DNA from 3 places in the Isoptericola sp. b408 genome. Region 1 is predicted to be linked to each of the others. Evidence: riboswitches for the same ligand, from Rfam matches in the RefSeq annotation. Region 1 holds a riboswitch; each other region holds the start of a gene.
What was found. Region 1 has a riboswitch for S-adenosylmethionine ahead of Q6347_RS02965 (aminotransferase class V-fold PLP-dependent enzyme). Riboswitches for the same ligand answer to the same signal wherever they lie in the genome.

Region 1 (10,004 bases):
CCCTACGTAGTGGGATGCTCATCGGCCAGCGCGTTCAAGGCGTCGAGCAGGCAGTCGCGGGTGACGGACAGGCCGGTCGGGTTCCACGACGTCGGGGTCACGCGAGGACCAGCTCCTGCTCCCGCAGCTCGAGACGGTCCCGGAGCCGCCACAGGAAGACCAGGAACCAGATCAGGACGGCGAACCCCAGCGCGGCGAGGAGCAGCACCACACCCGCGCCGACGGGCCCGACGGCGGCCCCCGGCACCGAGCCGGCCGAGAACAGCAGGGGGCTCGATCCGAGGCCCAGAGCGATCACCGTGAACGCCACGTCGAGCGCCCGCAGGATCCGGGCGTGCCGGACCACCCGCGGTTCAGCAGCCAGCACGTGGATGATCCCCGTGCAGGTGGCCACGACCACCACCGTGAGCGCGAGCGTCTCGACCGCCCCGAGCACGGAGAGGACGCCGTCCCCGACCGTCAGGCCGGGGACGAGCTGGACGATCGACCCGAGGCCGCCGAGCACCGCACCGACGGCGGCGACCGAAAAGGCCCGGTCGCGGACCGCGAGGAGCCGCAACGCCTTCACCATCAGGATCCAGCCGATCAGGTCGACGACGACGTCGAACCCGTCGAAACGCAGGTCGAGAACGACGATGACCAGGCCCCCGACGACGATCTGCAGCGGTCTCATGCGGCGGAGAGTAGCGCAGGGCGTCCCGGCGTAGGGTCGGGCCATGGACGCCCTGCACGAGCAGACCGCCCTGGAGCTCCGCGACCGGCTGCGCGCCGGTGAGCTGACCCCGGGCGAGGTGACCGACCACTTCCTGGCCCGGATCGCGGCACGCAACGACGAGCTGGGCGCGTTCGCCCGCGTCACCCCCGAGAGGGCTCGGGAGCGCGCGACGCAGCTGGGTCCGCCGTCGGGGCCCCTGTGGGGGATGCCGACCGCCGACAAGGACCTGTGGAACCGGGCGGGAGTGCCGACCGGCTTCGGCACGCGCGCCATGGAGGGCTTCGTGCCCGAGGAGTCCGACGACGTGGTCCTGGACCTCGACGCCGCCGGGATCGTCAGCCTGGGCAAGACCGCGACGCCCGAGCTGGGGTTTCCCGCCTACACCGAGCCGCTGGCGGGGCCGGTGGCACGCAACCCGTGGGACCTCGCGCGCGGCGCCGGCGGCTCCAGCGGCGGGGCGGCGGTCGCGGTGGCCGCGGGCCTGCTGCCCTTCGCCCCGGGGTCCGACGGCGGGGGGTCCGTGCGGATCCCGGCCGCCGCCTGCGGCGTCGTGGGTCTCAAACCCTCGCGCGGCCTGCTGCCCGCGGGGTCCGGGATCGAGGCCCTCGGCGGCCTCGTGGTCAACGGACCGATCGCCCGGACGACGGCGGACACGGCGCTGCTGCTCGAGGGGATGCTGCGCCGCACCCCGGACGGCCACGTCGACCACCGGTTCACGCTGCGCACCCCGGCCGCGCACGCGGGGTCATACCTCGCGGCCGCGCTGCGCGGCGAGGTCCCCGGGCGGGACGACGACGGCGACCGGTTCCGGGTGGGGGTCACCACCTGGAACGCCTGGGACGACTACTACGACGTCACCGTGGCGCCGGAGGCACGGGCGGCCCTCGACGCGGGCGTCCGGGCGCTGGCGGGTCTCGGGCACGGCGTCGAGGAGCACACCTGGGACCCGGTCCCGGAGTACGGCGACGCCTTCCGCAGCCTGTGGATGGGCGGCGCGTCGGCGGTACCGATCGACGACGACGCGGTGCTGGACCAGCTCGAGCCGCTGACGGCATGGCTGATCCGCCGCGGCCGGCAGGTGCCGGCCCGCGAGCTCGCCGAGGCCCTGGCGACGCTGACCCGGTTCGAGCGGACCCTCATCGCCGGGATGGGCGACCTGGACGCCGTCGTCACTCCCGCCCTGGCGATGACGCCGCGGCCGATCGGCTGGTTCGACGCCGCCGACCCGGACCACAACTTCGCCCAGCAGTGCCAGTACACGCCGTTCACGTCGTGGCTCAACGTGGCCGGGCTGCCCGCGATCACCGTGCCGACGCACTGGACGGCGGAAGGGCTGCCCATGGGGGTGCAGATCATCGGCCGTCCCGGCGGCGAGGTCACGCTGCTGGCGCTCGCCGCCCAGCTCGAGGACGTGCTGCGCTGGCCGGAGAGGCACCCGCCCGTCTGGTGAGGCCGGTCAGTCGGGGACGCAGGCGAACGCCTCGTCACCGCCGGGGCCGGCCGTGGCGAGCAGGCCGTCCAGCCCGGACCCCTCGGGCACCGGACGCGGGTCGTCCACGACGACCCACAACCCGTCGACGACGGCGTAGTCGGCCCGCGGCCCGTCGGCGACGAGCGCGGCCACGGCGGCCACGAGCCGCTCGACCTCCTCGCCCGCCGTGCCGGCGCCGACGGACGCGCGGACGGCCCCGGCGCGGTACCCGAGCCGGGTGAGCAACGGGTGCGCGCAGAAGCGACCGTCCCGCACGCCGATGCCGTGCTCGGCGGACAGGTAGGCGGCGACGTGACCCGGCTCGTAGCCGGACACCGTGAACGTCACGACGCCGACCGTGTCGGGGGCGTCGGGCCACAGCCGGATGACCTCGACGCCGTCGATCGCCTCCAGCCCGTCGACCAGCCGGGCCCGCAGCGCGTCCTCGTGCTCGCGCAGGGCCACGGTGTCGACGGCGGCGAGCGTCTCGCAGGCGGCGGCGAGCGCCACCGCACCGAGCACGTTCGGCGAGCCGGCCTCGTGGCGGGCCGGGCCGTCGTGCCAGTCCGTCCCGTCCACGCGCACGCTGCGCACCGCGCCGCCGCCGGCGAGGTAGGGCGTGCCGGCGTCCAGCCAGTCGCGGCGGCCGACCAGGGCGCCGGCACCGAACGGCGCGTAGGCCTTGTGGCCGGAGAAGGCGACGTAGTCGACCCCGGTCTGCGCCAGCGAGAAGCGGCGGTGCGGCACGAGCTGGGCGCCGTCCAGCACCACCCGGGCGCCGGCGCCGTGCGCGGCGGCGACGACGTCGGCGACCGGCAACGTCTCGCCGGTGACGTTGGAGGCCCCGGTGACGGCCAGCAGGGCGTAACCGCGCCCCGCGGACGCCCCGGCGGCGAGCTCGTCCCGGACCGCCGCCAGCGTGGCGGCGACCGTGCCGCGACCGGTGAGGACCGTGGCGTCGGTCGCGCGCTGCCACGGCAGGAGGTTCGCGTGGTGCTCGACGTCGAGGACGAGCACCCGGCCCGGGCTCCCGTCGGCAGCGGGGACGCACCCGGCCAGCAGGTTGAGCGCGTCGGTGGTGTGGCGCACCAGCAGGGTGAGGTCGTCCGGGCGGGCACCGACGAACTCGCCGATGGTGGCGCGGGCGGACTCGTACAGCGTGGTGGAGACCTGGGAGAGGTAACCGGCACCGCGGTGCACGGAGGCGTAGAGCGGCAGGGTGCGGGTGACGCGGTCGCCCACGGCCTGCAGCGCGGGCGCCGAGGCGGCGACGTCGAGGTTGGCGTACGGCACTCGCCGTCCGTCGACCAGCGGGGCGGGGGTGTCGTGCCCGAGGACGGGCAGCACCGGCGTCAGCACGTCGACCCGGTCGGCCTGCGGACAGGCGGGGCTCTCGGCGATCGTGGTCATGGCGTCCTCCTCGGTGTCCCGGGGAGCCGTCTCCCCGCGCTTGCCCGACGCCGGTCGGCGCCGTGCCTGGTCGTCACCCGGGGCACCCCGCCGCGAGGGGAGGGTTGCCGGCCAGCGAGCCGGGGCTTGGCGCTGGCGCTCTTGACCTGGTGCCAGGTTCACGGATCGACGCCGGGGTGTCAACAGATGGTCAGATGGTCTCGCGATGTGGTCGTCTCGCGGTCGAGCAGGCCCGGGGCGCGGTGTGGCGTCCACCAAGCGAGACCGACGTCCCGCTTCATGGACGCCGTCGCGTACGATCGCAGGGACCATCCCGAGCGGCCGAGTGACGTGGCACGTCGACGCCGCAGCAACCCCGCGGGACCGGCCGCCGTCGTCGACCGCGACGAGCGAGCCCGGGACCGGGCGCGGGTGCTACCGCCACGACCGATGGGAGGAGTGCCGTGACCGCACCGATCGAACCCCGACCCGCGCAGGGCTACGCCGGCGACCTGACCCCGCAGCAGGCGTGGGACCTGCTCGCCGCCGAACCCGGCGCCGTCCTGGTCGACGTCCGCACCGAAGGCGAGTGGCGCACGATCGGGGTGCCCGACGTCGCCTCGCTGGACAAGGCCACCGTCTTCACGCAGTGGGTCACCGGCGACGGCCGACCCAATCCGGGATTCCTCGCCGAGCTCGAGGCCGCCGGCGTGCCCACCGACCAGCCCGTGGTGTTCCTGTGCCGCTCCGGGCAGCGCTCCATCGGCGCCGCCCGCCTGGCGACGTCGGCGGGCTACGGCCCCGCCTACAACGTGCTCGAGGGTTTCGAGGGGCCGGTGGGCCCGTTCGGCGCCCGCGACCAGGCCGGGTGGAAGGTCCGCGAGCTGCCGCACACCGCCTACGCCGAGCCGACCCGGTGACCCGCACCGAGATCCCCACCGGTCCCGGCCCGAACCCCGAGCCGTACGGCGGCGCCGGCCACGCGCCCCTGCCCCCGACCGCACGTCCCGCCACCCTCGCGGTCCGCGGCGGCCACCGCCGCTCGGACTTCTCCGAGACGTCCGAGGCGATGTTCCTCACCCAGGGCTACACCTACGACTCCGCCGCCGACGCCGAGGCAGCGTTCGCCGGCGACCACTCCCGGTTCGTGTACTCCCGGTACGGCAACCCGACGGTGCGCACCTTCGAGGAACGCCTGCGCCTCATCGAGGGGGCCGAGGCCTGCTACGCCACCGCCACCGGGATGTCCGCGGTGTTCACCACGCTGGCCGCCCTGGTGCGCAGCGGGTCGCGGATCGTCTCGGCCCGTGCCCTGTTCGGCTCCACGAACGTCATCTACGACGAGATCCTCGCCAAGTGGGACGTGCAGGTCGACCTGGTCGACGGGCACGTGACGTCGCAGTGGGAGGAGGCCCTGGCCACCCCCGCCGACGTCGTCTTCTTCGAGACACCGTCGAACCCCATGCAGGAGCTCGTCGACGTGCGGCGCGTGTGCGAGCTCGCCCACGCCGCGGGTGCCGTCGTCGTGGTCGACAACGTGTTCGCCACCCCGGTCCTGCAACGGCCGCTCGAGCTGGGCGCCGACATCGTCGTCTACTCGGCGACCAAGCACGTCGACGGCCAGGGCCGGGTGCTCGGCGGGGCCATCCTCGGCCCCCGGGAGTTCCTGTCCGGACCGGTCGAGACGTTCCTGCGGCACACGGGGCCGTCGCTCAGCCCGTTCAACGCCTGGGTGCTGCTCAAGGGGCTGGAGACCCTCGACGTGCGGGTGCGCGCGCAGAACGCGAGCGCGCTGCAGCTCGCCGAGTACCTCGAGTCCGCCGACGGCGTCACCGGCGTGCGCTACCCGTTCCTGGCCTCCCACCCGCAGCACGAGCTGGCGAAGGCCCAGCAGACCGGGGGCGGCACCGTGGTCACGTTCGACCTCGCGGTGCCCGACGACGCCACCCCGGAGCAGGCGAAGCAGCGGACGTTCCGTTTCCTGGACGCGCTGCAGATCGTCGACATCTCGAACAACCTCGGGGACGCCAAGTCCCTGGTGACGCACCCGGCCACGACGACGCACCGGCGGCTCGGTGCCGAGGGCCGCGCGGCCGTCGGTATCCACGAGACCACGGTGCGGCTGTCCGTCGGGCTCGAGGACCCGCTGGATATCGTCGACGACGTCGCCCAGGCGCTGCAGGCCTGACCCCCGCACCGCCGAGCATGCCTTTGCGGCCCGGACCGGCACCGGGACGGGCCGGGAAGACCTGTTCGACCGTCGCGAGGGCATGGTCGCGGCGGAAGCGGAGCGAGAAATGCCAGGTGGGACGGGAGGAGGGCTCGCTAGGGTCGGGGCGTGTCCACCTACGTCCGCCCCGCGCTGCCGGCCGTGGTGTTCCGCGACGATGCCGGGGCACCGATCCCCTATGGCGCGCGGTGGACCGACCGGGCCGGACCGCCGGAGGACACCTACTCCGTCTGCGCCCACCCCGAGCGCTTCGCCCGCTGCACACGGTCGCCGACGCCTTGGTCGAGCACCTGACGGCGACTTACGACGTCGAGGTCACCGTTGACGACACCCCCGCCCCGGACGCCCGGGCGGTCGACGAACCGCAGCGCAGCGTCCACCTCCGCCCTGCTCACGACGACGGCGCTCCTCTGACGATCGTCTGGAGCGACCTGCCGGGGGTGTTCGTGCTCGCCGGGCTGGAGCACCTCGAGACGTTTCCCGGCTGCGCCTGCGACGCCTGCGACGAGGCCATCGAGGACGGCGCCGACGACCTCGAGGAGCTGGTGCTCGGCGTCGCGGCGGGCTCGCTGCACGAGCGGGTGCGCCGCACCTGGCCGGGCGCCCGGGACGTCTGGATCGGGCACGCCGTCGGGCACCGGGGAGGCCGGGAGCGGCGTCGCCTCCCCCTCGCGGAGGTCCGCCGCTCGCGCCGCCGCCTCCGCGCACTGCCGGACGGCCGCTGGCAGCCCTGGACTCGTCGGGACGGCGACACCGCGCCGTAGACTCCCGGCCGTGAGCCTCACGACCCGCACCGCCACCTCCGTCGACGGCGAGGACCTGATCGTGCTGACGGGTCCGACGGCGGTGGCCTCGTGAGCCGGGTCCGGCTCGTCCGCTCGGACGTGCTCACCGCGGAGGTCGACTACGCCTACGCCTCCGTCGTGCCGGCCGGCACCCGGCTGGTCCATCTGGCCGGCGCCTGCCCGCTGGACGCCGACGGCCGGACCGTCGCGCCCGGGGACCCGGTGGCACAGGCGCACCAGGTCGTGGCGAACCTCCGTCAGGCGCTCGCCGACGCCGGCGCCGGCATCGAGGACGTCGTCAGCACGCGGGTGCTCGTGGCCTCCACCGACCGGTCCGACCTGGTGGCGGTCTGGGACGTCGTCCGGGCGGCGTTCGGCGACCACGACGTGCCCAGCACCCTGCTGGGCGTCACGGTGCTCGGCTACCCGGACCAGCTCTGCGAGGTCGAGGCGGTCGCCGTCGCACACGGATGACGACGGACGTCATTCCGTCTCGCCCCGGACCATCTCCTCCTCGGCGTCCGGGCGGGTGCTCGCGAACGCGTCGGCCGCACGGCGCAGGGCGACCGCGACCGAGCCCACCACGAGCCCCTCGCCGGGGTCGCTGGAGCGCTCGACCACACCCCGGCGGAAGTCGCGGACCTGCTCGCGCAGCGCGTCGACGAGCTGGTCGCGGTCCTCTCCCCAGGCGTCGGCGCGGAGCACCCCGGCGAGTGAGCGCAGCACTCCGACGAGCGGTTCGCACAGGTCCTCGGGCAGGCGCACCGGTTCGGCCGTGTCCACCAGCAGCGTCACGACGACGTCGACGGACGCCGCGACCGTCTCCAGCTCCTGGGCCCGGGCGTCCTGCCCCTCGGTCCACCGCCGATACCGGCGGACCCGAGGGTGGCGCCCGGCCTTCGCGGCATCACGGCTCTCCCGCACCGACACCCGGGTCTCCTCGAGCACCGGCTGGATCGCGACGCGCCGGCGTTCCCAGTCCTCGGCGTCCACGTCGCTGGACTCCTCCAGCGACTCCGCCAGGTCCTCGACCTGCCCGGCGAGCAGCGCGCTCAACCCGTCCAGCGCGTTCTCCGTGGGGGTCAGCGGCAAGGGCGGCAGCAGCAGGTTCAGCCCGATCCCCACCAGGGCGCCGAGAGCCACCAGTCCCGCGAACGAGCCCACGAACGACAGCGCGTCGGCGTTGCCGAGGATGAGCACGAACAGGGCGGAGTTCGCCACCCAGCTCCCCTGGTCGCCGAAGAACTTCCACCCGGCGCACAGCAGCGCGACGCCGATGACCAGCGCGATCGAGAACGGGCCGACCGGGAGGAACTCTTGGGCCAAGCGGGCGATCCCGGCACCGAGCAGGACGGCGACGGTGACGCGATAGGAGTCCTTGACGGACCGCACCAGCGTGCTCGTCGTCGCGATGATGGCACCGAGCGGCGCGTAGTAGGGGAAGTCCCCCAGCGGGTGCGGCACGTAGATCCCCACGACCCACGCCACCCCGGCCGCGAGCGCGCCGCGCGCCGCGATGGACCAGCGTGGATGGCGCAGCCATGCCCAGTACATCGCCTGGGCGACCCCGGCGACCCGCTTCTCGACCATCGGACCCCTCTCGTCCCGAGCGATCCTCGCCACAGAACGTCAGGAGCGCATCCGCTCGCCGGAATACGCAGGTCGGGGCGGTGGGTTGTCCCGGGCGATGAACGACGTCCCCGCCCCCTCCCTCTCGGTCCTCGACCTCGTCCCCGTGCGCACCGGGCAGTCGAGCGCGCAGGCGCTCGAGTCCTCGATGACGCTGGTCCGCCGGGCCGACGCACTGGGCCTGACCCGCTACTGGTTCGCCGAGCACCACAACATGCCCGCCGTCGCGGCCTCCACACCGCCGGTGATGATCGCTGCCGCGGCCGCACGCACCGAACGCATCCGCGTCGGGTCCGGCGGTGTGATGCTGCCGAACCACGCCCCGCTCGTCGTCGCCGAGCAGTTCGCCGCGCTCGAGGCGCTCGCCCCCGGCCGCATCGACCTCGGGATCGGGCGTGCCCCGGGCAGCGACCCCGTCGTGACCGCCCTGCTGCGATCCTCCGGGCCGACGTCGGACGTCGACCGGTTCCCGGAGCACCTGCGCAACATCCTGGCCCTCATGGAGCCCGACGGCGCCCGGTTGCGGCTCACGGACGGCCAGACCTACGACGTCAACGCCACGCCCGCCGCGACGACGACGCCCACGCTGTGGCTGCTCGGCTCCTCGGACTACTCGGCGCGTCTGGCCGCGGAGCTCGGGCTGCCGTACGTGTTCGCGAACCACTTCTCCGGTGCCGGGATCGACCAGGTACTCGCGCTCTACCGCGACGGGTACCGCCCCAGCGAGACCCAGCCGCGACCGCGGACCTTCCTCACCCTGAACGCCGTCGTCGCCCCGACGGTCGAGGAGGCCCGCGAGCGCGCGCTGCCGCAGCTCCGGGCGATGGCCCGGCTGCGCACCGGTCGGCCGATGGGCACCGCCGAGACGGTCGAGGAGGCGCTGACCGCCCCGCTGGACGGCCTCGGCGAGCAGATGGTCGAGGACATGCGGTCGCGCTGGCTCGTCGGCACGCCGGACGAGGCCCGGGCCGAGGTCGCCCGCCTGGCGGCGCGGCACGGGGTCGACGAGGTGATGATCGTCCCGGTGGCCGGCAGCTACGCCTCCGAACCGCTGGACGCGACCCCCGGCCGGGTGCAGACGCTGGAGCTGCTCGCCGGCTGACGTGCGAGGATCACCGCGACGACCGAAGGAGCAAGGACCGTGCCCGACCTGCGCCCCCTCACCCCGTCGGTCGGCGTGCTGCGCGCCGACAACCCCGGCCCGATGACGCTCGACGGGACCCGGTCGGTCGTGCTGCGCGCCCCCGGTGCGTCCTCGTGCGTCGTGGTGGACCCGGGGCCGGACGACGCCGCGCACCTCGACGCCCTCGCGGCCGCCGGGCCCGTGGACCTCGTGCTGATCACGCACCGCCACGCCGACCACACGGCCGGATCGGCCGGGCTGCGGACGCGGACGGGAGCCCCGGTGCGGGCCGCCGACCGGCGGCACTGCCACGGCGGCGAACCGCTCGCCGACGGCGAGGTCGTCGAGGCCGCCGGGCTGCGCATCGACGTGCTCGCCACCCCGGGGCACACGGCGGACTCGGTGTCCTTCACGGTCACGGCACCGGGCGAGGACCCCGTGGTGCTCACCGGCGACACCGTCCTGGGGCGCGGCACGACCGTCATCGCCGAGCCCGACGGCTCGTTGCAGGACTACCTCGCCTCCCTCGACCTGCTGGAGCGGGTCGGGGACGGCCGGCTCGGGGTCCCCGCGCACGGGCCGGAGATCGCCGACCTCGGTGACACCGTCCGCGCCTACCGGGCGCACCGCCTCGAGCGCCTCGACCAGGTGCGCGCGGCCCT
Region 2 (10,004 bases), 240 kb from region 1:
GCCGTGGAGAAGATGACGTTCTCGCCCTCGCGAGACCCGTCACGCCAGAACGCCGAGACCAGCGCGAGTGCCGTCGCCCCGGTGCAGATCAGGCTGCGCCGCAGGTCGGTGCGTGCCACCACCCACGGCAGCGCGAGCAGCGGGGCCACCGCACCGAGCGGGCTCACGATCCCGACCGCGGCGGTGGCGAGGCAGACCGCGACCGGATACGCGGCTCTCCACCACACGGCCGCCGCCACGCCGGACGCGACGACGATCCACAGGAGGAACAGGGCGCTCTGCGTGGTCGCGGCCACGGCGGGTGAGTCCATGGCTGCACCGGTCACGGCGCAGAACCAGGTGACGGTGACGGCGCCGATCGAACCCCAGGTGCTCCAGGGCCGACGACGGCGTCCGGGCTGCCAGGGGGCGGCGACCGTCGTCGGGTACGAGGCGACGGCGTACGGACCGTGCTGCTGGTACGGATGCGGCGCCACGCCGGGGTACGGGGCCGGGGACGGCGGCACGGAGTACGGGCCGGGAGGCGCGGCGGCGTACGGGTCGCCGGGGCCTCCGGAGCCGTGTTCGCCGAAGGACCCGGATGCCGGCCCGTGGGTCGGTTCGGCGGGACTCGACGACGGCGGGTACATGCTCGGCAGCGTACGGCCCGCCACCGACGCCGGGCGTCACCCGATCGGGTCGGCCGGGAGGCCCGAGGGTCCCCCGATGGGGTCGCCGGGTCCGACCGCCCGGGGGATCCGTGCGGGGACCGTCCGGACCGAGGATCGATCTCGTTCGATCACCGGCCCGACGAAGGAGCGATCATGTCCGACCAGCAGCAGCACCCCGAGTGGTCCCCGCAGCCTGCGCAGCAGCCCGTCCCTCCGCAGCAGTCCCCCGCGCAGCCCGGGGCGGACGCGCCCCGGAAGAGCTGGTTCGCCCGTCACAAGGTCCTGACGGGCCTCGGCGTGCTGGTCGGCCTCGCGATCGTCGGCAGTGCCGTCAGTGGTGGCGGTGAGGAGGATCCGGCGGTTGCCGGCACGACGGCCGAGGTTTCCTCCGAGGACAGCGGCACCCAGGAGGACGCCCCCGCGGAGGACCAGGAGACGACGGACGGTGTTGACGACGCCGCGGGCGACGAGTCGGGTGCCGAGGAGCAGGCCGACGCGGACGCGAAGCCGGCGGGAATCGGGGACCCGGTCCGGGACGGCAAGTTCGAGTTCACGGTGACCGAGCTCGAGCGCGGCGTCGAGAAGATCGGCAACGAGTACCTGAACACCGAGGCCCAGGGGAAGTTCGTGCTCGTCCACATGTCGGTGGAGAACATCGGCGACGAGGCGCAGTACTTCGACGGCAGCTCGCAGAAGCTCGTCGACACCGAGGGCCGCACCCACTCGGCGGACTCCGAGGCGGCGATCTACCTCGACGACTCGAACAGCTTCCTCAACGAGATCAACCCCGGCAACACCGTGGACGGCATCGTCGTCTTCGACATGCCAAAGGACGCCAAGCCCGCGACGTTGGAGCTCCACGACTCGGCCTTCTCCGGCGGTGTCGAGGTCTCGGTGAAGTGACGCCGGCCGTGGTGGCCACTGGCGATGACGGCCCTCAGTCGTCACGCCAGACGGCGCCGGTGGTGACGTCGACGCGGTAGTCCACGTCGTCGTCGCCCAGGCGCACGGACACCTTCCACAGAGCGGTGCCGTCGTCCTCCTCGAGCTCGGCCTCGTCCAGGATGCCGCCGGACGCCTCGACGACGCGCACGATCGCCTGGCTGAGGCTGACCCGTGCGCTGCCGAGGGCCGCGCGGTCGTCGTCGTCGAGATCGTCGCGCTTCGTGTCCGTCGGAGCGACGCCGGTGGTGTCCGCCTCCGCCTTCACCTTCAGCCGATCGTCGCCCTGGGCGAGCTCCAGCTTCCACTCCGCGCCGTCCCCGTTGCCCTCGACCGCGAAGGCGCCCGCTCCGAAGCTCGTCTCCATCGCGGCGATCGTCTGCAAAGCGCGCTCGGTACGGGGGTCGAACGTCGGGCGCTCGGGTTCGGTGGGCGTGGGGGTGCCCGACGGCGTCGGGGACGGTTCCGCTGACGGCTCGGGCGACGGGGTGCTCGGTGTGGGGGAGGCCGCCGACGTGGTCGGTGTGGATGCCGCGGGTGCGGCGTCGTCCGGTGCGGGTGCCTGTACGGAGGAGCAGGCCGCGAGGGTGAGAGCGGCCGCGAGGGTGAGAGCGGCCGCGACGGCGACCGCGGTGGCGGGTACCGGCCGTCGGGCTGCCGGGGTGCGGGGCGCAGGGCTGGGCGGCATGCGGGCCATTGTGGCGAAGACTCGCCGGAGCGGGACAGGGTTGCGGTCCGCCTGGGATGTCCGGTACACATCGGTGCAGGTCAACGAGTGATCGGCGACACGTCCTCCGCGTGCCGGTCCGGCAACCGCGCTCCTCGCGCACGGTGCCCCAGGAGGAAGACCGGCCCCGCGCTGATCGGTGTGGGGAAGTGCGGGGTCGTCGATGGCCTCCGGGGCACAGGTGTGTCTCGGGCCATCGGCCGGCTCCTGGGACGAAGGAGGAGCGATGCATCCCGAGCTCGACGAGCGGATCCTGGCCCGGCTGCCGTGGCTGATCCACGACAAGCACCGCGGCAGCTACCACCTGATGATGCTGGGCTGCGCGGTCCGTGACCTGGACGGCCGCGGGCTGCGCTCGGTGGACCGGCACCGCCTGACGTCGTGGCGCTCCGGCCTGCGGGAGCTGAACGCCGTCGTCCAGTACGACCCGAAGACACCCGACGGGTTCTCTCTGGTCCCCCGCCTGGAAGGCGACGGTGACCTGACGCGCCCACCGATGCGCGGCGAGGGTGAAATCAGGTGACTCGGCGAACCAGTCCTTGGCCGGTGCGTGACCGGGGGCGTCCCGTCGGGTACGAAAGGGACATGCCGCGCACCTACCCCCCGACACCCGACTTCCCGGACGACGGCGGCGCGGAACGGGCGGTCTGGGAGGCGCTCCGCGAGCAGCTCCCGGACGAGGCCGTCGTCTGCCACGGGGTGCACCTGCAGGAGGGCGACCAGGAGTACGAGATCGACCTGCTCGTCGCCTGGCCCGGTGTCGGGGTCGCGGCGATCGAGGTCAAGGGCGGGCACATCGAGCGTGCCGACGGCGCCTGGTACCAGGGCAGCGGGCCGGCACGGCACCGCATCGACCCGGTCGCGCAGGTCCAGGGCTCCCGGCACGCTCTGCAGGCGCTGCTGCAGGAGCGGGGCGAGCTCGCCTCGAGGGCGCGCACGGCGCACCTCGTGGCGTTCCCGCACCGGTACGTCTCCGGCGGGTGGGACTCCCTCGACCTGCCGCGGGACATGCTGATCGGGCGGGACGACCTCGAGCGGTCCGGTGGGGTCGCCGAGCACGTCAAGCACGCCGTCGAGCGTCATGGGCAGGGGTACGAGCCGCTGGACCACGCGGCGGTGGACGGCCTGGTCGACCTCATCGCGGGCGGGTTCCCCAGCCAGTCGGAGCACCTGACCCGTGCTGTGGAGCACGAGACACGGCTGGAGCAGATGACCCGCGACCAGGTGCGCATCCTCGACGCGCTGTCGCAGGTGCGGCGCATGCGGGTGCTCGGGGGCGCGGGCTCCGGCAAGACCTACCTGGCGCTGGAGCAGGCCCGACGGCGGACCCGCGCGGGTGAGCGGGTGGCGCTGCTCTGCTACTCCCGCGGCCTGGGGCGGTACTTCCAGCGGATCACCGCGATGTGGCCGCGTCGCGAGCGGCCTGCGTACGTCGGGCTGTTCCACGACCTGCCGGTGTCCTGGGGCGCCGCCGGTGGGCGCGACGACGACCCGGACTACTGGGAGCGGCACCTGCCGCTCGAGCTGGGGCGGCTCGCCGGCGAGCGCGCGCCGGAGGAGCTGTTCGACGCCGTCGTCGTCGACGAGGCGCAGGACTTCGGCGACCTGTGGTGGCCCTCGCTGCTGCGTTGCCTGCGGGACGCCGAGTGCGGCGGCGTGTACGCGTTCCTCGACGACGCCCAGCGGGTCTTCCCGCGGGACGGGCGGGTGCCGCTGGAGCTGACGCCCGTGACGCTGGACGAGAACCTGCGGTCCACGAAGCAGATCGCGCAGGTCTTCGGATCGCTGTCCCCGGCCGTCGTGAAGCCGCGCGGGCTCGACGGGCCCCCGGTGCGGCTCGTCGACGTGCCGGCCGACGAGGCGCTGGACGCTGCCGACGACGCCGTCGAGGCGCTGCTCGACGAGGGGTGGGATCCCGGTGACGTCGTGCTGCTCGCGACGGGGCGGCGTCATCCCGAGCAGGTCAACGAGGTGGAGCTCGGCGGGCACGCCGCCTACTGGGACGCGTTCTTCGCGCAGCAGGACGTGTTCTACGGGCACGTGCTCGGCTTCAAGGGGCTCGAGCGGCCCGTGGTCGTGCTGGCGGTCAACGGCATCCGCGACGTCGAGCGGGCCCGGAAGATGCTCTACACCGGGCTGTCGAGGGCGCGGACGCTGCTCGTCGTGGTCGGGGACCGGTCGTGGATCGAGGAGATCGGCGGGGAGGCCGTGCGCAAGCGGCTGGAGAAGGCGGAGGCATGGCTACCGGCGGTGTGACAACCCGTCATTCGTCAGTTGCCGGGTGAAATTATGCGACACCTCCTTGGTCTTGATTGGCGGATTTCTGGGAGATCCGCGACCCGCGAAGAGGCTTTTCGAGAGTGGTCGTTCATGTGTGGTCTCACCATGTATGCCCATTTGTCTACACTTGAACACCTCGGCTTTCTCGGATCGTCAGTGCGCGCCGGCGGCGGGTCAGAGGCTGCAACTGATTCATATCCTGTGGTTTCGGGTTCGACCGGATCGAGATCCGCCGCGACCCGCTCGCTGTGGAGGAGCACGTGAGTTCTGACTATCTGCCGACGGCGCCGGATCCGCTCACGACGGCGAGGACACCGGCGCCTTCTCCGCCGAGGCTCGGCGCCATCGCGGCGGCGTCGTGCGCCGTGCTGAGCATCGTCGCCGGCGTCGCCGCGACGACGGTCGTGACCTCGGGCGCGGTCGTCGTCCTCACGAGCACCGGCTACGTCCTCGGCGCCATCGTCTGCACGATCCTGTGGAGCGTCCAACGAGCGAAGGAGCAGTCGGCACGTCGACACCCGGACTTCCGGCCCCGCCCCCTCTGGTCGCAGGTCGCCGTCGTCGGGATGCTCGTCGGTCTGGCGGCGGGAGCGTTCAGTGCGTTCCTGCTGGCCACGGAGCTGGCGAAGTGACCGGCCGTCCCGGCCGCGCGCGTGGCCTCGCCGGACTGGTGGCGGCCGTCATCGCGCTGTCCGTCGTGGGAACGGTCCCAGCCGGCGCCGCCGACCTCAGCGACCGGGGCGCGGACGCCTTCGCCGAGCTCGCGGCGTGCGTGGCGAGGACGGACACCCTGGTCGCCTCCGTCGTCGTCGACGAGTCCGCGAGCCTGAGGACGACCGACCCGGAGGACCAGCGGGTGGGCGCGGTCCTCGTGGCCGTCGACACCCTGGAGACGCTCGAGGCAGCGGGGGCCGAGGTCGTCACCGAGCTCGCCGTCTTCGGGACGGAGTACACGCAGGTCGTCGGATGGGGATCACCGTCGGGGGCGCACGGCGCCGAGATGCGCGACACGATCTCGACGCAGCTCCCGGACCGGAAACAGGCGCAGAACACCGACTACCGCAAGGCGCTGCGCGACGCCCAGAGATCCGTCGACGCGCAGCGGGCACGGCTCGACACCGATTCGTGCTCGGCCATCCTCTGGTTCACCGACGGCAAGCTCGACGTCGGTCCGGACGGCGCCGACCCCACGGACGAGGAAGCGCTGGCCGAGCTGTGCGCACCGGACGGGCTGGTCGACGACGTCCGGGCCGCGCGGACGACGGTGATCGCCCTCGCGCTGTTCGCCCAGGGTGACGAGACCGTGACGCGGAAGGACCGCCTGCAGCTCAAGGCCGTGGCCGAGGGCGCCGGCGGCAAGGTCGAGTGCGGCACGTCGCCGGCCCCGGAGGGGGCCACGGGCGGTGCCTATCTGCGGGCCGACCAGCCGTCCGCGCTGCGCAGGCTGTTCGGTGGTGCCGGGGCGCTGATGGAGGGCTACACCCCGGCGGGCGACGGCTCTCTCGAGTGCCCGCGGGACTGCCCGGTGACGATCCACGCGGACGCCGCCGTCGGGTCCTTCCGTGTGGTGCACGAGCTCGACGAGGGGGCGAGTGCCGCGCGGCTCACGAGCCCTGCCGGCGACACGCACCAGGTCGCACCGGGAACCGTCGAGGCGGGTGGCTCCACGATCACCACGCACGAGAACGACCGCCTCTTCGTGACGGACGTGACCCCAGGCCCTGACGGCGTCGGCGACTGGCTGCTGGACGCCGAGGGGGCGACGGTCGTCGACCTCTACTACCGGTGGGGCGCGGACCTCGACATCGCCTCGGCCTCGCGTGAGGGCGGACTGGTCCTGGGCCAGGAGAACACCGTGGTGATCACGCCTCGGTCCGCCGACGGTTCGGTGGCGGGCCCGGAGCTGTTCTCAGAACCCCTGGACCTGTCGGTGCAGGTCGATGGGAGCGCTGCCGAGGTCACCGCCCGGCGGGACGGCACCTACACGGTCCCCGTCGAGCTCGACACCCGGCGCGCGGCCTCCGAGGTCGACGTGTCCGTCACCGCCGGCGCGTCGAGCAGTCCCCACGACGTGGACCTCGGGCCGATCGTTGTCGGCACGAGGCTCCCGACGAGGCTGCCGCCGAGCTATCCGACGATCACCCCGACCCGCCTGGACGTGGGCAGCATGACCGTCGACGCTCCCGGTGAGGCGGCACTCCAGGTCGAGGGGCCGTCCGACGGGGAGTCCGAGGTCTGCATCGAGCCGTCCACGGTCCAGGGCCCGAAGGACGCGGGGGAGATCACGCTCACCGTGGACGAGGCCGTCGCGCCCGGGGGCTGCGTCGCCCTGGACCCCGGTGCCACGGCGTCGGTACCCGTGACGCTGACCGCGCAGAACGGTGCGGACGGTGCCCTCTCCGGTGACCTGACGGTCGTCGTCTCCGGTGCGCACACCGACGAGACCATCACGCTCGACGTCCCGGTGGAGGGCTCGATCTTCCGGCCGGTCGACGAGGGCACGCGGTGGGGGCTGACCGCAGGACTCCTCGCGCTCGCCGGCCTGCTCGCCTGGCTCGTCGCGTTCGCCGGCCGGCACCTGACGGATCGGTACCCCCTCGGTCAGGACCTCCGCCGGGCGCGCGTGCCGGTCACCGTCACGGCCGGAGGAGTGCGGCGGCGTGACGGCGGACAGCTGCTGACACCGGACGACTTCTACCCGGTCGCTCAGGGGGCCAGGAAGTCGCGGTTCGAGGTCCCGGGGCTGACGTTCGACCGCCGGGGGCCGTGGTGGTGGCCGTGGAAGGCCTACCGCGGCCGGGTGCGGGCGCGCGGTGACGGAATCGTCCTGACCGGCATGGACGTGCCGTCGCACACGCTCGACAGCACGGCGAGCTCCGCGCCGGTCGAGTTCCCGGGCACCCGCCACGTCTACCTGGTCCCCGACCCTGCGTCGGGCACCGGCGCGGGCGCGGAGACGGCGTCGCTCGACGCCGACCTCGTGCTGCTCGCCGAGACGCCGGGCGGCAGCACCCGGGCGGTGATCGAGAGCTGGGAGACGGAGCTCGCCGGGTACACGGAGTGGCCCGAGCTGATCGCCGAAGCGGGTCGTGCGCGCACCGCGCGAGCGGCGGAGCAGGCGGGGCGACCGACCCCGTCGCGGCGGCCCAGGGCCAAGGACAGGGCCAAGGACGCGACCGCCCCGCAGGGTGGGGAGACGGCCGCCGCCCCGGACCCGTCGTCGTCGGACGGTCCGCCGTCGGTGTTCGGCGAGGAATCCGGGCCGGCGTCCCCCCGGCGGGGACGGTCGGGCCGCGAGCCCGCCGACGGGCTCGGCGCGTCACCGCCGTCGTCGTCCGCGCCCGACGACGACCAGCCCCCGCGTATCGATTGGTAGCGATCGCGCTCTCTATCTCTCAGCATCAACCACAGCGAAAGGAGCAGCGCATGCTGCGACCGTTCCTCCTCGTCGGCGTCGGCGGCTCCGGTGGCAAGACCCTGCGCGTGATCCGCGAGGATCTCCAGCGGCGGCTCGCCCAGGCCGGCTGGACCGGTGACATCCCCCAGGCGTGGCAGTTCCTGCACGTGGACGTGCCCACCCACGCGGACGGCAACGACCGGGACCTGCCTGCTCAGCTCCCGGCCCGGGACTACCAGGGTCTGGTGGCGTCCGGCCTCGACTACCGCACGATCGACAGCGCACTGCTCCAGGTGCCGGGTGAGCGGCTGCGTGACGCCGTGTCGACGTGGCGTCCCGACCCGAACAAGGTCAACGTGCCGGCGTCGAAGGGGGCCGGCCAGTACCGGACCCTCGGTCGGATCATCGCGGTGGCCGGTCTGGACAGGATCAGCGAAGCCCTCAACAGGGCCCGTCGTGCGCTGACCGGTGCGGAGGTCGCGGGCGAGCTCGCCGACGTCTCACGGCTCCTCGGGGGGACGTCGGCCCCGACGGCGGCCGACCCGACGGTGATCGTCATCTCGTCCATCGCGGGTGGTTCCGGGGCGGGTGCCGTCATCGACGTGTGCGACGCCATCCGGTCGTTCGCGGACAAGTGGGCGGACGAGTCCGTCGGCTTCCTCTACGCCCCGGACGTGTTCGACTACCTGCCCGAGGAGGCGCGCCGCGGCGTCCGGCCGAACTCGCTGGCGACGCTGGCCGAGCTGCTCAACGGCTACTGGAACTCGCTGGGTCCGTCCGACGCCACGACGGAGCTGTTCGCCCGGTACGGCGTGACGCTCGGCGGGACGGACAAGCGGAGCGGGCCCCGCTACCCGTTCCTGGTGGGCGCGCAGAACTCGAGCGTCACGTACAAGACCCAGAACGACATCTACCGCGCCATGGGACGTTCCATCGCGTCGTGGGTGGCGAGCGCCGCGCTGCAGGACAGCTTCACGGCGTTCCTCCAGGGGAACTGGGCCTCGGCCGCAGCGAGCGTCCCGGACCGCCTGCCGATCCACCGTGCCGGCACGGAGACGCCGTTCTCGGCGATCGGGTCGGCCCGCGTCGGGCTCGGGCGCGACCGTTTCGCGGACTACGCCTCGGAGCACCTCGCCCGGACCGTCGTGGACCGCATCACGCGGGAGCACGAGAAGCGTCGTGGTCACGACGACGACCGGACCGAGAAGCAGCTGGTCCGGGACACGGCGGACGAGGTCTTCCGCGGGTTCCTCAGCCGGTCGCGGCTGGACGAGCGGGGCGAGGACCGGAACGACGTCATCGACGCGCTGCGGCCCCCGACGCAGAAGGAGGAGGGGCTGAGCCTCGCCGGCCAGATCACTCAGCGGATCCGGTCCGAGATGTCCCCCAAGGGGGAGAAGCACGCGCGGGTGCACAGCCTGATCGTCAGCGCGGTCCGCGACCGGTCGAGCGAGTTCCTGACCTCCGTCCGGCAGGCGCGGTACTCCGTGGGCAGGGAGTGGGTCACGGAGATCCAGGACCACCTGGTGTCCGAGACGGCACGTCAGGTCGCGGTGAGCGGCGCCGCGGTCACCGAGCAGGTGCTCCACAAGCTCGTCAGCGAGCTGCACTTCGTCCGCGACGAGCTGCAGCAGGAGGCCGCCCGGTACAAGCGCTGGGGCGAGGACCTGGCGACCCCGGTCGCCCAGCAGCTCGGCGACCCGGACGGGGGGCTCATCACCCCGACGTCCGATGCCCTCTCGGCGGCGGTGAAGCAGGGTGTCGGAAGGCTGTACTACCAGGCCGAGGCGGAGCTGCGGGAGCTCGCGGCCGCCCTGCTGCCCGACCTCCTGACCGGCTTCGTCGAGCCGCTCGCCATGGCCGTCCGCTACGCCCACGAACGGCTCGCGCACGAGCGTGACCAGGTGGGATCGCCCGTCTCCACCTGGCCTGAGGGCGACGTCATCCCGGTGCGGCTCCGGCCCGCGCCGAACGAGTTCCTCCTGGACTCCCCGGACGACTACCCGGT
Region 3 (10,004 bases), 320 kb from region 1:
AGTCTTGCGACAGGTGGACATCATCGGGAAGCGTGACCTGGGCCTTGGCGTGCGCCAGGGACTCCTCGACGCGCTCCAGTAGTTGCCCGGCTTCAACGCGCTGCTGCTCGTCCGCGAACAAGTTCTCGCGCAGGTCGGCAGACATGGGCGGTTCCTCCGGAGCCAGGTTTGGAAGCTGACACTTAGGAGCGTAACACTGTTTCACTTATAAGTGGTGTCGCGCTGATCACGATTCACCTGCCATGGCTACGGGCGCGGCGTCCGCGCTCGTCAGTCGCCGTAGCCGCGGCGGTTGTCGCGCGCTGGCACAGGCGCCGACCGGGGTCCCGATCACCTCGCCAGCGTGGCCAGTGGCGCCTTGCGGTGATGTCGACCGGGACGCCTGGCAGGTCGCGTCGCCTGAGCGAACCACGTGAGAGGCTCGACGGACCGGCAGGTCCACAGCCCCAGGAGGTACCCGTGCGCGCGATCGTGTTCACCGAGCTCGGCGGACCCGAGGTCCTGCACCTCGCCGACGTCCCGGCACCGGAACCGGCCGCCGGCCAGGTCCGCGTGCGGGTCGAGGCCGCTGCCGTCAACGGCTGGGACCTCAAGACCCGCGCCGCCCGGATCCCCGGTGTTCCCCTGCCGGAGTTCCCCGCCGTGCCGGGGCTGGAGGTCGCGGGTGTCGTGGACGCCGTCGGCGACGACGTGACGGGCGTGCGGCCCGGTGACCGGGTCGTCGGGTTCGCCGACACCGGCGGGTACGCCGAGCTGGCCCTGACCTCGACGTTCGCGCTCGTCCCGAGCGGCCTCGACCCCACCCGCGCCGTCACGCTGCCCGTCTCGGCGGAGACGGCGCACCGGGTGCTGCGCGTGCTCGGGGTGGCCGACGGCGAGACCCTGCTCGTGCACGGCGCGTCCGGGTCGGTGGGCGAGCTCGCCGTGCAGCTCGCCCGGCGCCGGGGAACGACGGTGATCGGCACCGCCTCGCCGGCGAACCAGGACCGGGTCGCGGCGCTCGGCGCCACGCCGACGACCTACGGGCCGGGCCTCGTCGAGCGGGTGCGGGACCTCGCGCCGTCGGGCGTCGACGCGGTCCTGGACACCACCGGCGCGGGCGTCCTGCCCGACTCGATCACGCTGCGCGGCGGGACGGAGCGCATCGTCACCATCGCGGACCCGGCGGCCGCCGACCTGGCGATCACCTTCAGCTCCGGGGCCCGGCGCGACCCCGACGAGCTGGCCGACGACGTGACCTCCCTCGCGCGGGGCGAGCTCACCACGACGCTCGGCGAGGTCCTGCGGCTCGACGACGCGGCACGCGCCCACGCGCTGGTCGAGGGCGGCCGCGGCGGCGGCAAGGTCGTGCTCACCCCTCATCCGTCTCATCATGCGACATCGCTTGTCCGCGGGCTGAGCAGCGCGTAGGGTCGGACCCCGACAAGCCATCCAGAGCGGCCGAGAGTCCTGGCTCGACGACGCCGCAGCAACCCGTTCTCCGACGGAAGCCTCCCGAGGACGAAGGTGCTCAACACCAGGCCCGATGGAGTGACGCATGGTCGCCGAGGCATCCCCGCATCTCCCCGCGTTGTCGCGCCCGGAGCCGTCCCGCCAGACGGTGAGCTTCGAGCTCATGCCGCCGCGGCGACCCGACGCCGCCCCGAAGTTCTGGGAGACCGCCCGTCGGCTCGTCGCCGCGCGCCCGGACTTCGTGTCGGTGACCTACGGCGCGGGCGGCGGGGACCGGGACACCGCCCGCGACGTCGTCTCCCGACTCCTCGCCGGCACGCCCGTGCTGCCGATCGCGCACCTGACCTGCGTCGGCGCCTCGCGGGAGAACGTCTCGGAGGTCGTCGACGAGTTCCTCGAGGCCGGGGTGCGATCCTTCCTCGCGCTGCGCGGCGACCCGCCGCGGGACCAGCCCGACTGGCGACCGCCCGCCGGCGGCGTCCACTCGGCCGTCGAGCTCGTGCACCTGCTGCGGGAGGTCGAGGCCCGGCGGTGCGCCACCGACCCGGCTGCCGCCGTCCGCGGCGCCGCCCGCCCGCTGACGATCGCCGTGGCCGCGTTCCCCGACGGCAACGTCCAGGCCGGCACGACCCGTGCCCAGGAGGTCCGGCGCCTGCTGGAGAAGCAGCAGGCCGGCGCGTCCTTCGCCGTCACCCAGTTCTTCTACGAGGCCGAGACCTACACCGACTTCGTCGCCGAGGCCCGCGCGGCCGGCGTGACGATCCCGATCCTCGCCGGGCTGCTGCCCACGACCGAGCCGCGCCGGCTCCGTCGCGTCGAGGAGCTCACCGGCGTCCGTGCGCCCCAGCACCTGCTGGACGCGCTGGACTCCCGGCCGGACCCGGAGGCGCAGTACGCCTACGGGACCGCGTACGGCACCGAGCTCGCCCAGCGGGTGCTCGACGCCGGCGCGCCCGGTCTACACGTGTACACGTTCAACAAGCACCGTCCCGCTCTGGACCTGCTCGAGGGTGTCCACCTCGGCGGTCCGGCGTCCGTCCCCGTCGACGACGCCGACCTGGCCGGCAGGCCGTGGGTACCGAGCATCCCGACCCCCGCACCGGCCGCGCTCTGAGGGGACGGACCGCTGCCCGGGACGCACCCGCGTCCCGGGGAGTCCCGTCGTCCCGACCACGCGTCCCGGAGCCCGCGAAAGGACTGCTCATGACCGTTCCGACCACCACCCCGTTCCCCGGCGGCACCATCCTCGGCTACCCCCGGATCGGCCGCCGCCGTGAGCTCAAGCGCGCCGTCGAGGCGTACTGGGCCGGCCGCACGGACGCCGTCGACCTCGAGGTCGCGGCCGGCACCCTGCGCCGCGAGACCGTGCAGCGGCTCGTCGCGCTCGGTCTCGACCCCGAGGACGGCTCCGTCCCGGGTTCGTTCTCGTACTACGACCAGGTGCTCGACGTCGTCGCCCTGCTCGGCGCCGTCCCGGCCCGGTTCCGGGACCTCCTGGACGCCGACGACGGCTCCCTCGACCTCGACGGCTACTTCACCGTCGCCCGCGGACGCGGCGAGGACGCCCCGCTGGAGATGACCAAGTGGTTCGACACGAACTACCACTACCTGGTCCCCGAGATCAGCGAGACGACACCGATCTCCTTCGCCGACCACCGCGTCGTGCGCGAGTACGCCGAGGCGAGGGAGGCCGGGGTCACCACGCGGCCGGTGCTCGTGGGACCCGTGACCTTCCTGGCGCTGTCGAAGGCGGCCGACGACGCGGGCGACGGGTTCCACCCGCTCGACCGGCTCGACGACGTCGTCGCGGCGTACGCCGAGCTGCTGCGGGCCCTCGCCGCCGTCGGCGTCCCGTGGGTGCAGCTCGACGAGCCCGTGCTGGTGACGGACTCGGTGGACGCCGACCCGGAGCGGGTCGACGCCGCGATCGCCCGGGCCTACCGGGAGCTGGCGACCGGTCTGGCACCCGCGTCGGCGGACGACGCGCTGGACACCGTGCCCGAGCGACCGCGCCTCCTCGTGGCCGCGCCGTTCGGCGGGCTGGCCGCCCCGGGCGCCGACGGCCGGCCGGCCCGGGACGGGCTCGCGCTGCTGGCCGGGACGGACGTCGACGCCATCGCGATCGACCTGGTCCAGGGTGCGGTGCCGAGGGGCTCCGCTCCCGACGGCTCGGTCCCGGGCCTGGGCACGAAGACGCTGGTGGCCGGTGTCGTCGACGGGCACAACGTCTGGCGCACCGACCTCGCTGCGCGACGGGGCACGCTCGAGGCGTTGCGCGGGCTCGGCGCCCGGTCGTTGGCCGTCGGCACGTCGACGTCCCTGCTGCACGTGCCGCACGACGTCGACGACGAGACCTGGTCCGGCCCGTCCGCCGAGCGGGCCGGGCGGACCGAGGCGCTGCGCCGCTGGCTGGCGTTCGCCGACCAGAAGGTCGGCGAGGTGACGACCCTCGCCCGGGCCCTGACCGACGGGCCGGACGCGGTGCGCGCCGAGCTCGAGGAGGCGAGCGCCGCGCTGGCCGACCGGGCCGCCGCGACCGGCGTCGTCGTCCCCGCCGTCCGGGAGCGGCTCGCCGCGCTGTCCGCGACGGACTTCGCGCGGGGTGATCACGCGGGACGCGTCGCCGCCCAGCGCGAGAGCCTCGACCTGCCGCCGCTGCCGACGACGACGATCGGTTCGTTCCCGCAGACGGCCGAGATCCGCCGCACGCGGTCGGCGTGGGCGAAGGGCGAGCTGGCCGACGACGCGTACCGCGCCGCGATGCGGGACGAGATCGCCCGGGTGATCGCGCTCCAGGAGGACATCGGCCTGGACGTGCTGGTGCACGGTGAGCCGGAGCGCAACGACATGGTCCAGTACTTCGCCGAGCTGCTGGACGGGTTCGCGACGACGGACCTCGGCTGGGTGCAGTCGTACGGGTCGCGGTGCGTGCGCCCGCCGATCCTGTGGGGCGACGTCACGCGGCCCGCCCCGATGACGGTGGAGTGGACCCGCTACGCCCAGTCGCTCACCGCGCGCCCGGTCAAGGGCATGCTCACCGGACCGGTGACGATCCTGGCCTGGTCGTTCGTCCGCGACGACCAGCCGCTCGGCGACACCGCCCGCCAGGTGGCGCTCGCCCTGCGCGACGAGGTGACCGACCTCGAGGCCGCGGGCACCGCCGTCGTCCAGGTGGACGAGCCGGCGCTGCGCGAGCTGCTGCCGTTGCGGCGGGCCGACCAGCCGGCCTACCTCGACTGGTCGGTGGGGGCGTTCCGTCTGGCGACGGCGGGTGCCGCGTCGTCGACCCAGGTGCACACGCACCTGTGCTACTCGGAGTTCGGCGAGATCATCGGCGCGATCGACGGGCTCGACGCCGACGTGACCTCGATCGAGGCGGCCCGGTCGCGGATGGAGGTCGTCCCCGAGCTGCACGAGGCCGGGTACGCGCGCGGGGTCGGCCCCGGCGTCTACGACATCCACTCCCCGCGGGTGCCGTCGACCGCCGAGGTCACCGAGCTGCTGGGGCTGGCGACGTCGGCGATCGACCCGGGCCTGGTCTGGGTGAACCCGGACTGCGGCCTCAAGACCCGCGGGTACGCGGAGGTGGAGCCGTCGCTGCGGCACCTCGTGGAAGCCGCGCGGACGGTGCGGGCCGGCCTCTGACCGCACCGGGGTTCCGCCGGACGGTCGCACGGTCGAATGACCTGGACCCGGCCGGGATGCTGTGCGAGCATCGGTCCCGGCCCGCCGACCGGTGGGCCGGGACCGGAGTCGAGGAGCGAGTGATGCGGCGCGTCACGGGGAGCGGGGTGGCCGTGCAGGCCTGCTCGGCCGACGCCGCCCACCGGGTCCCTCGCCGCTGACCGCCCGGCCGGCGTGAGGGCCCGGCGTCAGCCTGCCCACTCCCCCGCCGACCGAAGGCACCCCATGACTCCCCTCACCGAGCAGCAGCTCCGTGCTGCCCTCGTCAACGCCACCCGCAGCGAACGCCAACGCATGCTCCCCCCGGACCTCGACGCCCAGCGGTGGGACCGCCTCGAGTTCCTCGGCTGGCGCGACCGCAAGCAGCCCCTGGCCGCCTATGTCGTGGCCGAGATCGACGGCGCGCCGACCGGCATCATCCTGCGCGCCCCCGAGACCAGCGCGCGGCGCTCGGCGATGTGCGCCTGGTGCGAGCACGCCGGCGACCCCGGCGACGTCGCTCTGTTCGTCGCCCGCCGGGGCGGGGCGTCCGGACGGAAGGGCAACACCATCGGCACGCTGATCTGCACGGACTTCCGGTGCTCACGCAACGCGCGGCGTCGGCCGACCCTGGCCGAGGCGGGGTCCGACGACGACGCGGCCCGCGCCGCCGTCGTCGAGCGGCGCGTCGCGGGCCTCGGCTCGCGCGTGACCGCGTTCGTCGAGCAGGTCCGCAGCACCGCCTGACCCGCTCACGGCTGTGGGCATGAGATCCGCAGTCCCGGACCGCTCCGGTCTGCAGATCTCATGCCCACAGCCGAGGTGGTGCGCTCCTGTTCAGCGCTCGCTGCCGCCGATCATCGGCAGGCCGAACGCCAGCCCGACCGCGACGATCCCACCGGTGAAGACGAACGGGGCGAGCGAGGGGTCGGCCGTGGCGCCGACGCCGATGAGGACGAGCCCCGCGACGAACAGCACGAAGGACACGATGACGCGCCCGAGCATCGCCCCGGGGGCGTCGTTCTGCGGGGCTCGGTTGACCTGGAAGTCGCTCATGGGACCAGCCTAGCCCGCCGGGCGTCCCCGGCATCGGCGGCCGGTCCAGGTCGACGACGGCGTCACGGCAGCCGCGGGCGCCGTACCGCCTCGCCGGCGCGAGCCGGGTCGAGCTCCACCGGGCTGACCAGCACGGCGGGTCCCCGGTGCAGCACACCGTCCGTGACCGGCATGCACCGCACTCCCCCACGTCCCCGCATCGCGGCGTGCACCCCGGGGGCCAGCATGCGGTCCATCCAGGCGCAGGGGTGGGCCGGCCGGCCGCCGCGCAGCGTCACGGCCGAGCGGCGGGAGCGGATCTCGAACTCCTGCCCGATCAGCGGTGCCAGCTCGGCGCCGCGCAGCACCACGTTGCGCCGGGTCAGCAACGGGTCGAGCGGGCCCGTGCCGAGCTCGCGAGCGATCTCCTCGAGGGCCTCGGCCGCGAACACCGTCACCGCGGCGTCCATGTGGGCGGCCTTGCCGAAGAACCGGTCGCCCACGATCCCCCGACCCGCCACGACCTCGGCCTCGTCGCGGTCCGTCGTCGGGACGTCCGCCGCACCCTCGCGGGGACGCCCGAAGTAGGCGTGCTGGGAAGACACGAGCAGGTGCTCGATCACGACCGGGTAGTCGTACGCCGTCATGCCCCGAGTCTGGCAGCATCCGGGCGACGGGACCCCGCTAACCTGGCGGGATGCCCGCCGACACGCCGCCCGCCCTCCCCCGCCGCGTCCTCGTGGCCGGGACCTCGGGCGCCGGGAAGTCGACCCTGGCGGGTCGGATCTCGACGCTGCTCGGCATCACGCACACCGAGCTCGACGGGCTCTACCACGGCCCGGGATGGACGCCGCGACCCGCGTTCGTCACCGACGTCGAGCGCCTGGTCGCCGGGGAGTCCTGGGTGACGGAGTGGCAGTACCGCGCGGTGCGACCGCTGCTCCTCGAACGGGCGGAGCTGCTGGTGTGGCTCGACGTGCCGGTCCGCGTCCGGATGCGGCGCGTGGTCACCCGGACCGTGCGGCGTCGGGTCCGCGGGACCGAGCTGTGGAACGGCAACCACGAACCACCGCTGCGCACGTTCGTCAGCGACCCGGACCACATCGTGCGCTGGGCCTGGCGCACGCGTCACGGGTTCCGGGGACTCGCGTCGCACGTGGCGGAGGTCGCACCGCACCTGACGGTGGTCCGGCTGCGGAGCCAGGACGACGTCGAGCGCTGGCTGGCCGAGCTCGCGGGACGGGTCGGCCGTCCGGTCCCGCCGCCGCGTCGCGACGCCGACCGACGACCCGGAGGCGAGCAGCGCTAGGCGATCCGCCCGGCGAGCTCCTCGACGATCCGGACGTCGCCGTCGAGCCAGTCGACCTCCCACAGCGAGCCGGCGTCCAACCAGCGCAGCTCGTCGTGCTCGATCAGGGGCCGCGGGAAGCCGGTGGCCACCGACGCGAGCCAGAGCCGCAGGACGTGCCGGTCCGTGATGATCCAACCGCCGTCGTCCGGCCCCACGACCTCGTCGCCGAGCTCCACGCGCACCCCGAGCTCCTCGTGCAGCTCGCGGTGCAGGGCGTCGACCGGGTGCTCCCCCGGCTCGGCCTTGCCCCCGGGGAACTCCCAGCGTCCCGCGATGGCCGCGGGACGGGTCCGGCGTGCCGCGAGCAGCCGGGTGGGCCGGTCGAAGGCATCGACGATCGCAGCGGCCACGACGAGTCGACGAGTCATGGCGCGAGTGTGTCACCCGCGGCGACGACGACGCCGTCGCGGAGGTCACATTCCGTCGACGTGCCCGCCCTGCCCACGACATCCCCCGATAGGGGGCAGGGCGTCCGGTGCCGACGCCTCAGCTGGACCGGATGCCCGCCCGGCGGGCCCAGGCCACCGCGTCGGCCCGCGTCGAGACGCCGAGCTTGCGGTAGACGCTGCGCACCTGAGACTTCACGGTGTTGCGCGTGACGAACAGCTTGCTGGCGATCTGCTCCAGCGTGACGTCCTCGGACAGGTTCGACAGCACGACCTGCTCACGACGCGTCAGGGTCGGCTTGAGCGTCGGCCGCTCGAGTTGAATGGCACTCATCGTTCCGCTCCTCCACGACGGCCGCCGATCGCTGACGATCGACCTGGGGATCTGCCGTCATGGATGTGAGAGGGGAACGGAAGACGATCATGACGCGGATCACGGCGAAGAAGTCTGCGCGGACGCCGTCATCGGGCACCGTCACGGCGTCACGGGCGGGAGCGCGGTCACGTCGTCGCAGGTCACCACGTCCTCGAGGCCGGGTGCCGCGGGCAGGTGTCCGATCATCACGATTTGGTCACAGCGCCCCCGGCCCCGGTCCGGAGCACCTCAGCCTGCGTGCTGCGCGTACTCCTCGGCGCTGAGCAGCTGGCCCTCGCCCGACACCTCGATCTTGAACAGCCAGCCCGCGCCGAACGGCTCGGTGTTGACCAGTGCCGGGTCGTCGACGGCGGTCTCGTTGACCTCGACGACCTTCCCGGACACGGGCGTGTAGAGCTCGGAGACGGACTTGGTGGACTCGATCTCGCCGACGACGCTGCCGGCCTCGATCTCGGCGCCCACCTCGGGCAGCTCGAGGTACACGACGTCTCCGAGCGCCTCGACGGCGTAGGAGGTCACGCCCACGGTCGCCGGGGTGCCGTCGTCGATCCACTCGTGCTCGACGGAGTAGCGCAGGTTGCTGGGGTAGTCGGCCATGCTGGGTCTCCTCGGTGGGTGGCTGGTTCTCGGACCGCGCGGCGGGGTCAGCCGCGACGGTAGAACGGCATCGCGGTGACGACGAACGGTTCGGCGCGTCCGCGCACGTCGACGGCGAGCTCGGTCCCCTCGGCGGCGACCTCCGGGCGCACGTACGCCATCGCGATCGGGTGGCCGAGCGTGGGCGACGGCACGCCGGAGGTCACGGTCCCCACCTGCTCGCCGACCTCGCCGTCGTCGGTGGTGCGCACGACGGCGTACCCGGACCGGGCCGGGCGGCGTCCGGTGCCGCGCAGGCCGACCAGGACGCGCTCCGGGTCGGCCTCGCTGCGGGCGGCGAGCGCGTCGCGCCCGACGAACTCCAGCGGCGTGCCGTCCTCGGAGGTCTTGTCGAGCTTGACGATACGGCCCGCGCCGGCGTCGTACGGCGTCGTGGTCGTGTCGAGCTCGTTCCCGTACAGCGGCATGCCGGCCTCGAGGCGCAGCGAGTCGCGGGCCGCGAGCCCGGCCGGCACCAGGCCGTAGGGCTCGCCGGCGGCGAGCAGGGCACGCCACAGCGCCACCGCGTGCGGGGCGTCGACCCAGATCTCGAACCCGTCCTCGCCCGTGTACCCGGTGCGGGCGACGAGCATGCTCTCCTCGCCGAACCGCATGCCGAGGCAGGCGTAGTAGCGCAGGTCGTCCAGCGACGTCCCGCCGGAGATCTCGGCGTCCTCGGTGAGGACCTCTCGGAGGATCTCCTCGGCGCGCGGACCCTGCACGGCGATCAGGGCGAGACCCGCGGAGATGTCCCGCACGGCGACGTCGAAGCCGGCAGCGCGCTCCAGCAGGGCCACGAGCACGGTGTCCGCGTTCGCCGCGTTGGGCACGGCGAAGTACTCGTCGGTACCGTTGTGGTAGACGATCAGGTCGTCCAGCACTCCCCCGTCGTCGGCACAGATCATGGTGTAGCGCGCCCTCATCGGCCGCAGGGCGGAGAAGTTGCCGACCAGTGCGTGGTCGAGGAAGGCGGCGGCCTCCGGGCCGGTGACGCTGATCCCGCCCATGTGCGACAGGTCGAACAGACCGGCCGCCTCGCGGACCGCCCGGTGCTCGGCGAGGTCGGAGGTGTAGCGCAGCGGCATGTCCCAGCCGCCGAACTCGG

Region 2: it holds a riboswitch for S-adenosylmethionine, as region 1 does, so the genes downstream of both, Q6347_RS01945 (hypothetical protein) here and Q6347_RS02965 (aminotransferase class V-fold PLP-dependent enzyme) in region 1, are expected to answer to the same signal.
Region 3: it holds a riboswitch for S-adenosylmethionine, as region 1 does, so the genes downstream of both, Q6347_RS01590 (methylenetetrahydrofolate reductase) here and Q6347_RS02965 (aminotransferase class V-fold PLP-dependent enzyme) in region 1, are expected to answer to the same signal.

The regions. Positions count from the first base shown of each region.
Region 1 covers NZ_JAUQYQ010000001.1:644,609-654,612, reverse strand. The annotation lists gene Q6347_RS02975 (hypothetical protein) at 98-673, opposite strand; gene Q6347_RS02970 (amidase) at 717-2,165, shown strand; gene Q6347_RS02965 (aminotransferase class V-fold PLP-dependent enzyme) at 2,172-3,596, opposite strand; SAM riboswitch class IV at 3,628-3,743, opposite strand; gene Q6347_RS02960 (rhodanese-like domain-containing protein) at 4,040-4,495, shown strand; gene Q6347_RS02955 (O-succinylhomoserine sulfhydrylase) at 4,492-5,763, shown strand; partial or broken gene Q6347_RS02945 (DUF6226 family protein) at 5,914-6,569, shown strand; gene Q6347_RS02940 (RidA family protein) at 6,660-7,064, shown strand; gene Q6347_RS02935 (aromatic acid exporter family protein) at 7,074-8,180, opposite strand; gene Q6347_RS02930 (LLM class flavin-dependent oxidoreductase) at 8,278-9,321, shown strand; gene Q6347_RS02925 (MBL fold metallo-hydrolase) at 9,361-10,004, shown strand, end outside.
Region 2 covers NZ_JAUQYQ010000001.1:408,554-418,557, forward strand. The annotation lists gene Q6347_RS01930 (sensor histidine kinase) at 1-476, opposite strand, end outside; gene Q6347_RS01935 (DUF4352 domain-containing protein) at 804-1,553, shown strand; gene Q6347_RS01940 (PepSY domain-containing protein) at 1,588-2,280, opposite strand; SAM riboswitch class IV at 2,359-2,477, shown strand; gene Q6347_RS01945 (hypothetical protein) at 2,546-2,842, shown strand; gene Q6347_RS01950 (nuclease-related domain-containing DEAD/DEAH box helicase) at 2,905-4,575, shown strand; gene Q6347_RS01955 (hypothetical protein) at 4,965-5,231, shown strand; gene Q6347_RS01960 (hypothetical protein) at 5,228-7,975, shown strand; gene Q6347_RS01965 (tubulin-like doman-containing protein) at 8,026-10,004, shown strand, end outside.
Region 3 covers NZ_JAUQYQ010000001.1:328,000-338,003, reverse strand. The annotation lists gene Q6347_RS01600 (helix-turn-helix domain-containing protein) at 1-145, opposite strand, end outside; gene Q6347_RS01595 (NADP-dependent oxidoreductase) at 460-1,410, shown strand; SAM riboswitch class I at 1,425-1,532, shown strand; gene Q6347_RS01590 (methylenetetrahydrofolate reductase) at 1,538-2,566, shown strand; gene metE (5-methyltetrahydropteroyltriglutamate--homocysteine S-methyltransferase) at 2,656-5,097, shown strand; gene Q6347_RS01580 (FBP domain-containing protein) at 5,362-5,862, shown strand; gene Q6347_RS01575 (hypothetical protein) at 5,953-6,171, opposite strand; gene Q6347_RS01570 (MOSC domain-containing protein) at 6,234-6,797, opposite strand; gene Q6347_RS01565 (AAA family ATPase) at 6,848-7,459, shown strand; gene Q6347_RS01560 ((deoxy)nucleoside triphosphate pyrophosphohydrolase) at 7,456-7,869, opposite strand; gene Q6347_RS01555 (LuxR C-terminal-related transcriptional regulator) at 7,988-8,221, opposite strand; gene gcvH (glycine cleavage system protein GcvH) at 8,492-8,860, opposite strand; gene gcvT (glycine cleavage system aminomethyltransferase GcvT) at 8,908-10,004, opposite strand, start outside.